Regions from separate parts of the Brevibacillus sp. NSP2.1 genome, predicted to be linked through region 1. Evidence: a T-box and tRNA genes for the amino acid it is inferred to sense, from the RefSeq annotation. Region 1 holds a T-box; the other regions hold tRNA genes.
What was found. A T-box is a leader RNA that pairs with one kind of tRNA and senses whether it is charged. The one in region 1 lies ahead of argS (arginine--tRNA ligase), so its partner is inferred to be a tRNA-Arg.
Positions count from the first base shown of each region.

Region 2: it has a tRNA-Arg gene. The T-box ahead of argS (arginine--tRNA ligase) is inferred to sense a tRNA for this amino acid. The anticodon was not compared.
Region 3: it has a tRNA-Arg gene. The T-box ahead of argS (arginine--tRNA ligase) is inferred to sense a tRNA for this amino acid. The anticodon was not compared.

Region 1 covers NZ_CP048274.1:3,476,051-3,479,302, reverse strand. The annotation lists gene argS (arginine--tRNA ligase) at 1-1,369, opposite strand, end outside; T-box leader at 1,446-1,706, opposite strand; gene M655_RS16855 (hypothetical protein) at 1,750-2,244, opposite strand; gene M655_RS16850 (hypothetical protein) at 2,458-2,736, shown strand; gene M655_RS16845 (YjcZ family sporulation protein) at 2,733-2,840, opposite strand; SAM riboswitch class I at 3,051-3,152, shown strand.
Region 2 covers NZ_CP048274.1:5,490,547-5,493,798, reverse strand. The annotation lists rRNA gene M655_RS27015 (23S ribosomal RNA) at 1-385, shown strand, start outside; tRNA gene M655_RS27010 (tRNA-Asn) at 440-515, shown strand; tRNA gene M655_RS27005 (tRNA-Thr) at 523-598, shown strand; tRNA gene M655_RS27000 (tRNA-Glu) at 616-689, shown strand; tRNA gene M655_RS26995 (tRNA-Val) at 774-849, shown strand; tRNA gene M655_RS26990 (tRNA-Tyr) at 870-954, shown strand; tRNA gene M655_RS26985 (tRNA-Gln) at 970-1,044, shown strand; tRNA gene M655_RS26980 (tRNA-Lys) at 1,050-1,125, shown strand; tRNA gene M655_RS26975 (tRNA-Arg) at 1,148-1,221, shown strand; tRNA gene M655_RS26970 (tRNA-Pro) at 1,270-1,346, shown strand; tRNA gene M655_RS26965 (tRNA-Gly) at 1,395-1,468, shown strand; gene rocF (arginase) at 1,664-2,560, shown strand; gene M655_RS26955 (aspartyl-phosphate phosphatase Spo0E family protein) at 2,654-2,803, opposite strand; gene sigW (RNA polymerase sigma factor SigW) at 2,982-3,252, shown strand, end outside.
Region 3 covers NZ_CP048274.1:1,746,529-1,749,780, forward strand. The annotation lists tRNA gene M655_RS08535 (tRNA-Asn) at 572-647, shown strand; tRNA gene M655_RS08540 (tRNA-Thr) at 655-730, shown strand; tRNA gene M655_RS08545 (tRNA-Glu) at 748-821, shown strand; tRNA gene M655_RS08550 (tRNA-Val) at 906-981, shown strand; tRNA gene M655_RS08555 (tRNA-Met) at 1,055-1,131, shown strand; tRNA gene M655_RS08560 (tRNA-Asp) at 1,196-1,272, shown strand; tRNA gene M655_RS08565 (tRNA-Thr) at 1,372-1,447, shown strand; tRNA gene M655_RS08570 (tRNA-Tyr) at 1,454-1,538, shown strand; tRNA gene M655_RS08575 (tRNA-Lys) at 1,546-1,621, shown strand; tRNA gene M655_RS08580 (tRNA-Leu) at 1,643-1,729, shown strand; tRNA gene M655_RS08585 (tRNA-Gly) at 1,799-1,874, shown strand; tRNA gene M655_RS08590 (tRNA-Arg) at 2,029-2,102, shown strand; tRNA gene M655_RS08595 (tRNA-Pro) at 2,114-2,190, shown strand; tRNA gene M655_RS08600 (tRNA-Leu) at 2,220-2,307, shown strand; tRNA gene M655_RS08605 (tRNA-Gly) at 2,320-2,393, shown strand; gene M655_RS08610 (sensor histidine kinase) at 2,921-3,252, opposite strand, start outside.

The sequences.
Region 1 (3,252 bases):
TGTATTGCACGTAAGGTCCGGTTTCGCCCTCGAAGGTGAGCATTTCTTCCCAGGAGAAGTTGATGTCGTTCAGGCGGTAGTTTTTCAGGTCGTGGAAAATGACAGCGCCGACCCCAACCTGGCGGGCAACTTCTTCCTTGTTCGCGAGCGTCGGGTTTTTCTCCTCGATCACTTTTTGCACGTCGGCAATCGCTTGTGCCAATACTTCCTCCAGCAAAACGACTTTTCCTTTGCGGGTGGACATTTTCTTGCCGTCCTTGAGCATCATGCCGAACGGGATGTGGTGCATGTCGGCGGACCAGGCGTAGCCCATTTTTTCCAGTACCTTGTACAGTTGCTGGAAGTGGAGACGCTGCTCGTTTCCGACGACGTAGAGCGCTTTGGCGAAGTCGTACGTCTCGTGGCGGTACAGGGCGGCAGCCAGATCGCGCGTCGCGTACAGCGTCGCACCGTCCGATTTTTTAATCAGGCACGGCGGCATGTTGTACTCGTCGAGGTTGACGACCAAGGCGCCGTCCGATTCGGTCAGCAGTCCTTTTTCTTCCAGCAAGGTGACGACGCGATCCATCTTGTCGTTGTAGAAAGCTTCGCCGTGCGTGGAGTCGAAGGAGACGTTCATCAACTCGTAAATTTTCATGAACTCCTTGAGCGATTCGTCGCGGAACCATTTCCACAGATGCTGTGCTTCTGCGTCGCCGTCCTCCAGCTTTTTGAACCATTCGCGGCCCTGGTCTTCCAGAGTCGGGTCTTTTTCCGCTTCTTCGTGGAAGCGCACGTACAGGCTGAGCAGCTCCTTGATTGGCTCGGCTTTTACTTTTTCCTCGTCTCCCCACAGACGGTAGGCGACGATCAGTTTGCCGAACTGCGTGCCCCAGTCGCCCAAATGGTTGATGCGCACAGGCTGGTAACCGCGTTTTTCCATGATGTTCGCAATCGCGTTTCCGATCACGGTAGAGCGCAGATGGCCCATGGAAAACGGCTTGGCGATGTTCGGCGAGGACAGGTCGATTGGCACTTTGCGGCCCTGGCCTACCTGGCTGCTGCCGTAGGCGCTGCCTTGCTCAAGGATCGTTCCGATCACTTGCGCCGCCACATTTTCCTGATCGAGAAACAGGTTGACGTAAGGGCCGACCGCTTGGGCAGAGCGCAGTGGCGCTCCTTCGATTTTTTCGGCAAGCTCTGTGGCGATCATCGGTGGCGCTTTGCGGAGCGCTTTTGCGAGCTGGAAGCAAGGGAAGGCGATATCTCCCATCGCAGGGTTTGGCGGCGTTTCCAGCATGCCGTAAACTGTTTCTGTTGGGAAGGTGTCCACACCGAGAGAGGTGAGGGCAGCGGCGATTTTTTCCGCGACTTGGTGCTTGTAGCTCATTGTGATTCTCCTTTCAAAATGGGAAAAAGCTTAAGGGACGCAAAAGAAAACAAAAAAACCTCCGCGTCTCCTGGATAAAAGAGACGAGAGGTTGTGCTCCCGCGGTGCCACTCTTGTTGTTTTCGCCTGCATGCGTGCATCAGGCAAAAACCGCTTTGTGCTGCTGTAACGGGCAGACCCGGCAAAACCCTACGCGATCCGGGCGCGATTTGCTTCGCCGGATGTTCAGGCCGCATCTCCGAGGGGCGCTTCCTCGCGTGGTTCGGCATCGGGCTTCCACCATCCCCGACTCGCTACAGCCTCATTCCAGGAGTACTTTCCTCATCAACGATTCGCTTGTTTCTCTAGCATTATAGCCGTTTTTGGTGCCAGGATGCAACTTACTCTTCGGCTTTTTTCAAAATCTTGTCGAGCTCGGCGAAATATTGCTTCGTCAGCTTTTCTTTTTCTTCCGCGCTCATAGTTTCCGCGTTCATCCACTGCTGCTTGTAAAGCTCCAGTTGCTCCACCATCGCCAGCTCGGCCGCCGCCTCCTCGTCCAGATCGTAGTTTTCGGATGGATCAAACGGAATGAGCCGATTGTCGTTGCCGCTGCGCAGGTAGGGGGAGCGCCAGTTTTCCGGGAAGCGGTACGGCTGCTCGCCGAACATCAGTCCCAGGACGTCATCGGAGTCAATCGGCAGGAAGTGATCGTAGTTGTCCCTGCGGCCCCCTTCCGACAGGTTGATATGGGACAAAAAGTAGCGCAAATAATGTTCTCCTGTTTCGGTATGCTTTACGATGGAGTAGCTTTCAAATTCGGAGCTTTCCAGTTCTTTTATCGTTTCTATACAGGACAGAAATTCGTCCTTTTCACGCGCGAGCAGAGCGTCCATTGTCGATCGTTCCTTTCATCGGTTTGGGTAGCCTCATGATAGCAAAAGCGTTTCGCTCTGACAATGAAGGCAGAGCGGTCAAGTGCCATCCTGTTGAAAAAAGTTAACTAACGATGCTTCTCACAAAAAGCCCGTAGCTGGATCAATGGCGGCGAGAAGGCAACGGTCGCGCCTGCGGCAGCAGAAAAAGTCGCGCAAGCCTTTTGGAAAACGATGGTGGGGGAAGAAGCCGACGTTTACGAGCGCCAGGCGACAGAGGTTTATGCGGATGAGCATTGGCGCAACGGAACGTGGATGAACGTCAGCGACCAGCGGATGGAAAACGGCAAGCCTGTCCCGTATGACGTCCTGACCGTCCAGGTGGACAAGCGTGAGCGCGTCGCCTTTTACGGCAGGCGGTCTGGCTGCGATCGCACTGTCCATGACATGAAAAAAGAGGCTATCCCTTCAAGCCAAGGCAAGGGGGATAGCCTCTTCCTGTCATTTACTTAGCAGTCGTCGTTCGAACACCCGACAATGACCAGCAGGATAAACAGTACGAGCACCAATGCGAAGCTGTCTCCAAAGATGCCGTGTCCGCAGTAAGATGTACTCACGTTTGTTCCCCCTCCTTTCCGTTATGCTACAGTCTATACACGAACGCACAGATTGGCGTGGGCGAATGCCCGGTATGCGCAAAAATGGGCGCAGAAGAGCGGGAAGAGTGTAAAGAATAGACAAATTCTCAATTGACGAAGACTTTTCGCGGTGTTAAGATACTTTCAAACATCAAACCTGAAAGCAAAAAATGAATAGCATAGTAACAACTCTTATCAAGAGAGGCAGAGGGACTGGCCTGATGAAGCCTCGGCAACCGGTTAAAATCCGGTGCCAATTCCAGCAAAGCTACGTGCTTTGAAAGATGAGAGGATGGTTCAGGCGCAAGTGTATCCGCGGACAAATCCTCTTCTTTCAAAGAAGAGGATTTTTTGATGCAAAAAACGGCTGAGAATAAACCGACGCAAGGGA
Region 2 (3,252 bases), 2.0 Mb from region 1:
GCATCCTGGGGCTGAAGTAGGTCCCAAGGGTTGGGCTGTTCGCCCATTAAAGCGGTACGCGAGCTGGGTTCAGAACGTCGTGAGACAGTTCGGTCCCTATCTGTCGCGGGCGTAGGAAATTTGAAAGGAGCTGCCCTTAGTACGAGAGGACCGGGGTGGACATACCGCTGGTGCACCAGTTGTTTCGCCAGAAGCACGGCTGGGTAGCTATGTATGGAAGGGATAAGCGCTGAAAGCATCTAAGCGTGAAGCCCCCCTTAAGATGAGATTTCCCACAGCGTTAAGCTGGTAAGACCCCTCATAGACGATGAGGTTGATAGGTTCGGTGTGGAAGCGCGGCAACGCGTGGAGCTGACGAATACTAATCGGTCGAGGACTTATCCACACATCTCTTAGCAAACATGCGTATTCAGTTTTGAAGGAACAAATCCTTCAACGTTCCTCGGTAGCTCAGTTGGTAGAGCAATCGGCTGTTAACCGATCGGTCGGCGGTTCGAGTCCGTCCCGAGGAGCCATCCATTTGCTCCTGTAGCTCAGTCGGTAGAGCGTTTCCATGGTAAGGAAGAGGTCGCAGGTTCGATTCCTGTCGGGAGCACCAGAAATGATTATGAACATGGCCCGTTGGTGAAGCGGTTTAACACAGCAGCCTTTCACGCTGTCATACAGGGGTTCGAATCCCCTACGGGTCACTTATACATCCAACCAGTTGTTGGGGTCCCCGCAAAGTACTCGGTGTTGCTACAACGCAATCTCTTCTCTTTGTGGGGTACTTTGGAGGCTTAGCTCAGCTGGGAGAGCATCTGCCTTACAAGCAGAGGGTCGGCGGTTCGATCCCGTCAGCCTCCACCACTTGTTGTTGAACTAAAAATGGGGAGATAGTGAAGTGGCTAAACACGGCAGACTGTAAATCTGCTCCCTCCGGGTTCGGCGGTTCGAATCCGTCTCTCCCCACCATTTTTTTCGCATTTTTGGGGTATAGCCAAGCGGTAAGGCAACGGACTTTGACTCCGTCATTCCTAGGTTCAAATCCTAGTACCCCAGCCATTTGCGAGCCATTAGCTCAGTTGGTAGAGCATCTGACTTTTAATCAGAGGGTCGAAGGTTCGAGTCCTTCATGGCTCACCAGTTTTTACCTTTTATAAAATATGTGCCCTTAGCTCAGCCGGATAGAGCGTTTGACTACGAATCAAAAGGTCGGGAGTTCGAATCTCTCAGGGCACGCTTCCTTACTTCCAAAAGTGAGGAGAAGCGCTGTAAAAACAGAAAAATCGGGAAGTAGCTCAGCTTGGTAGAGTACTTGGCTTGGGACCAAGGGGTCGCAGGTTCGAATCCTGTCTTCCCGACCATTTTTCCCCGCACTTGTTGCCGGGTTTTTGTTTTCTAACTAAAATTGCGCGGGTGTAGTTCAATGGTAGAACTCCAGCCTTCCAAGCTGGTCGCGTGGGTTCGATTCCCATCACCCGCTCCATACGTATTGCCTAAAACGAGTAGCCGATTCGGTTGCTCGTTTTTTTCATAGGTAAAGACTGCTCCCATTCCATTTTGAACGACGTTAGGCCAGACGGGTTATTTATGCAAAATCCTGTCGAGTTGAGTCATTTCGCGATCGGAGGCTACAATATAGGGGTGGAGCAACAACGATCGAAGGAATGGGGGCGTCTACATGAACAAGAACATGAGTATTGTCGGTGTACCGATGGATCTGGGTGCAGACCGTCGTGGAGTAGATATGGGACCAAGTGCAATCCGTTACGCAGGTGTTGTAGCTCGTTTGGAGAAAATGGGCTTTCATATCGAGGACCGTGGAGATATTTTTGTAACACGACCTCATCGGTTTACGGAAACAGAAAACCATAAGTACTTGGATGAGGTTGTAGAAGCGAATGAAAAGCTTGCTGATGTTGTAAGCGATATCATGACGGCAGGCCGTTTCCCGCTCGTGCTGGGGGGCGATCACAGCATTGCTTTGGGAACGATTGCAGGTGTCGCCAAGCACGTGAAAAATCTCGGGGTCATCTGGTTCGATGCGCACGGAGACTTGAACACAGGAGAGACTTCTCCATCGGGAAACATCCACGGGATGCCGCTGGCGGCGAGCCTTGGCTATGGACATAAGCGTTTGACGAACATCGGCGGATTTGCGCCAAAGCTGCAGCCTGAAAACGTGGTGATTATCGGGGCGCGCGACCTCGATCAAGGCGAGCGCGATTTAATCAAGCGCATTGGCATGAAAGTGTTCACCATGCACGAGATCGACAAGCTGGGAATGGCTCGCGTGATGGAAGAAGCGATTGCCCACGTGTCCAAAAACACCGATGGCGTACACTTGAGCCTGGATTTGGACGGACTGGACCCGCATGACGCGCCAGGAGTAGGAACCCCGGTTATCGGCGGTATTTCTTACCGGGAGGGGCATGTCTCCCTGGAGATGCTGGCTGACGCTGACATTCTCTGTTCCGCAGAATTTGTGGAAGTAAATCCGATCCTCGACCGTGAAAACATGACAGCGCGCGTCGCAGTCGCGTTGATGAGCTCTGTATTCGGCGATAAACTGCTGTAACCAATCGTTGTCTGAGAACAAAAAGAGAGGCAAAAATCGCCTCTCTTTTTGCTTTTTACGCATCTTTACATTGGTGGGAGAAAGAAGTACATTCTAAGGATGGAGATGTAGTTCGTTTAATAGATGGTCAAGTTGCACGCTTAGGGCGACTAATTCAGGAGTGATGGTTGCCTGCTTCTTATACTGATCGTTGAGCTCTTTGCGTAGCTGCTCGATCTGGAGGAGAACGTCCTGCTTCGACATACGTCCCACTCTCCTTTCCAACTGAGGGATGAAAGAGTTATCATCAATAATATATAGAGGTAGGCAGTTACCTTATTCCTCTATTTCCCAACAAATTACCTGCACAAACACGCATTTAGAACGAAACCATTTGCAGTATCATCCGTATATAGGATTACGGTATTGTGGGGAGGATCGCATGGATTTTGTAGAGAAACGGTTGACTCAGCGAGCGAAGCGTGGAGACCGTGAAGCATTTGCGGAGTTGATCGAAATTTATAAAGACAAGATATTCCAACTTGCTTATCGCATGGTGGGAAACCGTCAGGATGCGGAGGACATCGCGCAGGAGACTTTTTTGCGCGTGTATGCCAATCTGCATTCGTACGATGACAGCTACAAGTTCTCCACGTGGATCTACCGGATCGCGACCAATCTATGTATCGACCGTGGCCGTAAAAAAAGACCTG
Region 3 (3,252 bases), 1.7 Mb from region 1:
GCTTAGTGATCCGGTGGTTCCGCATGGAAGGGCCATCGCTCAACGGATAAAAGCTACCCTGGGGATAACAGGCTTATCTCCCCCAAGAGTCCACATCGACGGGGAGGTTTGGCACCTCGATGTCGGCTCATCGTATCCTGGGGCTGAAGTAGGTCCCAAGGGTTGGGCTGTTCGCCCATTAAAGTGGTACGCGAGCTGGGTTCAGAACGTCGTGAGACAGTTCGGTCCCTATCTGTCGCGGGCGCAGGAAGTTTGAGGAGAGCTGTCCTTAGTACGAGAGGACCGGGATGGACGCACCTCTGGTGCACCAGTTGTCACGCCAGTGGCATAGCTGGGTAGCTATGTGCGGACGGGATAAGCGCTGAAAGCATCTAAGCGTGAAGCCCCCCTTAAGATGAGATTTCCCACAGTGTTAAGCTGGTAAGACCCCTCATAGACGATGAGGTTGATAGGTTCGGTGTGGAAGCGCGGCAACGCGTGGAGCTGACGAATACTAATCGGTCGAGGACTTATCCACACATTTCTTAGCAAACATGCGTATTCAGTTTTGAAGGAATAAGTCCTTCCATATTCCTCGGTAGCTCAGTTGGTAGAGCAATCGGCTGTTAACCGATCGGTCGGCGGTTCGAGTCCGTCCCGAGGAGCCATCCATTTGCTCCTGTAGCTCAGTCGGTAGAGCGTTTCCATGGTAAGGAAGAGGTCGCAGGTTCGATTCCTGTCGGGAGCACCAGAAATGATTATGAACATGGCCCGTTGGTGAAGCGGTTTAACACAGCAGCCTTTCACGCTGTCATACAGGGGTTCGAATCCCCTACGGGTCACTTATACACCCAACTAGTTGTTGGGGTCCCCGCAAAGTACTCGGTGTTGCTAAAACGCAATCTCTTCACTTTGTGGGGTACTTTGGAGGCTTAGCTCAGCTGGGAGAGCATCTGCCTTACAAGCAGAGGGTCGGCGGTTCGATCCCGTCAGCCTCCACCACTAATCACATATGGATGGTCAGCAAAACGCACCTCATTCTGTGGCAACGCTGACAATGGATCGTCCAAATCGTCGCGGGATGGAGCAGCTCGGTAGCTCGTCGGGCTCATAACCCGAAGGTCGCAGGTTCAAATCCTGCTCCCGCAACCAAATTTTCTCTAGTCCTACCTCCTGGTCATGTAGAAATGAAGTGTCCAGCAGGTACAACATATATGGAGCTGTGGTGAAGTTGGAGTTCACGCCGGTCTGTCACACCGGAGGTCGCGGGTTCGAGTCCCGTCAGCTCCGCCATCTTTTACAAGGTGGCCTCCTTCATGAAAATGTAAAATGTTTTAGTGGAAATAAAAAACATTGATTTTTCATGAAAGATATGCCATAATTTAATAGTATGCCGGTATAGCTCAATTGGTAGAGCACCTGACTTGTAATCAGGGGGTTGTGGGTTCAAGTCCTATTGCCGGCACCACTTACTGGGGAGATAGCGAAGTGGCTAAACGCGGCAGACTGTAAATCTGTTCCCTCAGGGTTCGGCGGTTCGAATCCGTCTCTCCCCACCAGTATTTCGAGCCATTAGCTCAGTTGGTAGAGCATCTGACTTTTAATCAGAGGGTCGAAGGTTCGAGTCCTTCATGGCTCACCAGTATTTTTGACAAGTAGATATGCGGTCGTGGCGGAATTGGCAGACGCGCTAGATTCAGGTTCTAGTGGTGGCAACACCGTGGAGGTTCAAGTCCTCTCGACCGCACCATTCAATCAAAAAACGAAGCCTTGTAGTGTATTTCAAGCATTGTACGGGGATTTCACAGCTTATCAAAATGCGGACGTAGCTCAATTGGTAGAGCGTCGCCTTGCCAAGGCGAAGGTCGCGGGTTCGAGACCCGTCGTCCGCTCCATAAATGTTCTCGGGTCTCTCACCCGTTCCGGGTTTACCCCTCACAGAACAACAAGGAAGCACGTCACAGGCTCTTCTGATCTGGCTTGGCAGGTAGCGTATCGACGCAGCAGCGCCAGGAAGAAGCGAGACTTGTCGTACATTCCGTTTACCATGTGCCCTTAGCTCAGCCGGATAGAGCGTTTGACTACGAATCAAAAGGTCGGGAGTTCGAATCTCTCAGGGCACGCTTTTTACAGTCGGGAAGTAGCTCAGCTTGGTAGAGTACTTGGCTTGGGACCAAGGGGTCGCAGGTTCGAATCCTGTCTTCCCGACCATGATTTGCCCAAAGATTCGTAACGAAATTGCCGGGGTGGCGGAATGGGCAGACGCAACAGACTTAAAATCTGTCGGGAGTTTCTCCCGTACCGGTTCAAGTCCGGTCCTCGGCACCATATAAGTCAGATGCGGGTGTAGTTCAATGGTAGAACTCCAGCCTTCCAAGCTGGTCGCGTGGGTTCGATTCCCATCACCCGCTCCATACACAAAAAGCAGGGAACCAATCGGCTCTCTGCTTTTTTGCAATAAAAAAGATGATTCAGCTCGAAACAGCGCTTGCGGCCAAGCTTGGGCAGAACCGTTTGGCCGAGGCAAAAGCGACGCAAGAACAAAAGCAAGGAGGACGCACACACAGAAAAAGACCTGTGAGACGAGGCGGCGATATCGCTTCAGCCTTGCCACAGGTCCTTTTGCACGCGGGCGCGAAAGCGAGTGTGCAAGCGTGTGCGTATAGGCCCAGCCCCAAGCTCGCTAATTCGCCCAAGCCCAATAGGAAACGCCCGCAAACGGGGCTTAAGAGCACGAACGTTTTCATCATCTATAGAGGGACAGACTGCTGCATAAAACAGATGTCGAAAGCTGTCTGACGTTTTCAGTGGTAGAAACATATGTTTTCGTGTACAGTAAGGCTAAGGTCGCTTACCGAACGAATAGGTAACGGATCTCTTGCATTGCCTCCTGAATCTCAGGAGGCTTTTTTGCGCGGAGAAGCGGAGAAAATGAATGCTTTCACGTAGATACCGCTGCCTGGACGGCTGCTTCTTCTGGCGATAAAATCGGCAGCGACACGACGAAACGGGTACGATTTTCGTTGGAATCACAATGGATGGTGCCATTATGTTTCTCGATAATGTTTTTGCAGATAGACAGACCGATGCCTGTCCCATTTTGCTTGGTCGTAAAGAACGGTTGGAACAAAATCTCGACAATGTCGGGAGGAATCATTTCTCCGTTGTTTTCCACGCTCAAATAGAGCCAGCCATCCGAAGCGGTGGCAATGACGTGGATGTACTTGTCTGTTCGATTTTGCACAGCGTCGATCGCATTGTTCAACAGATTGA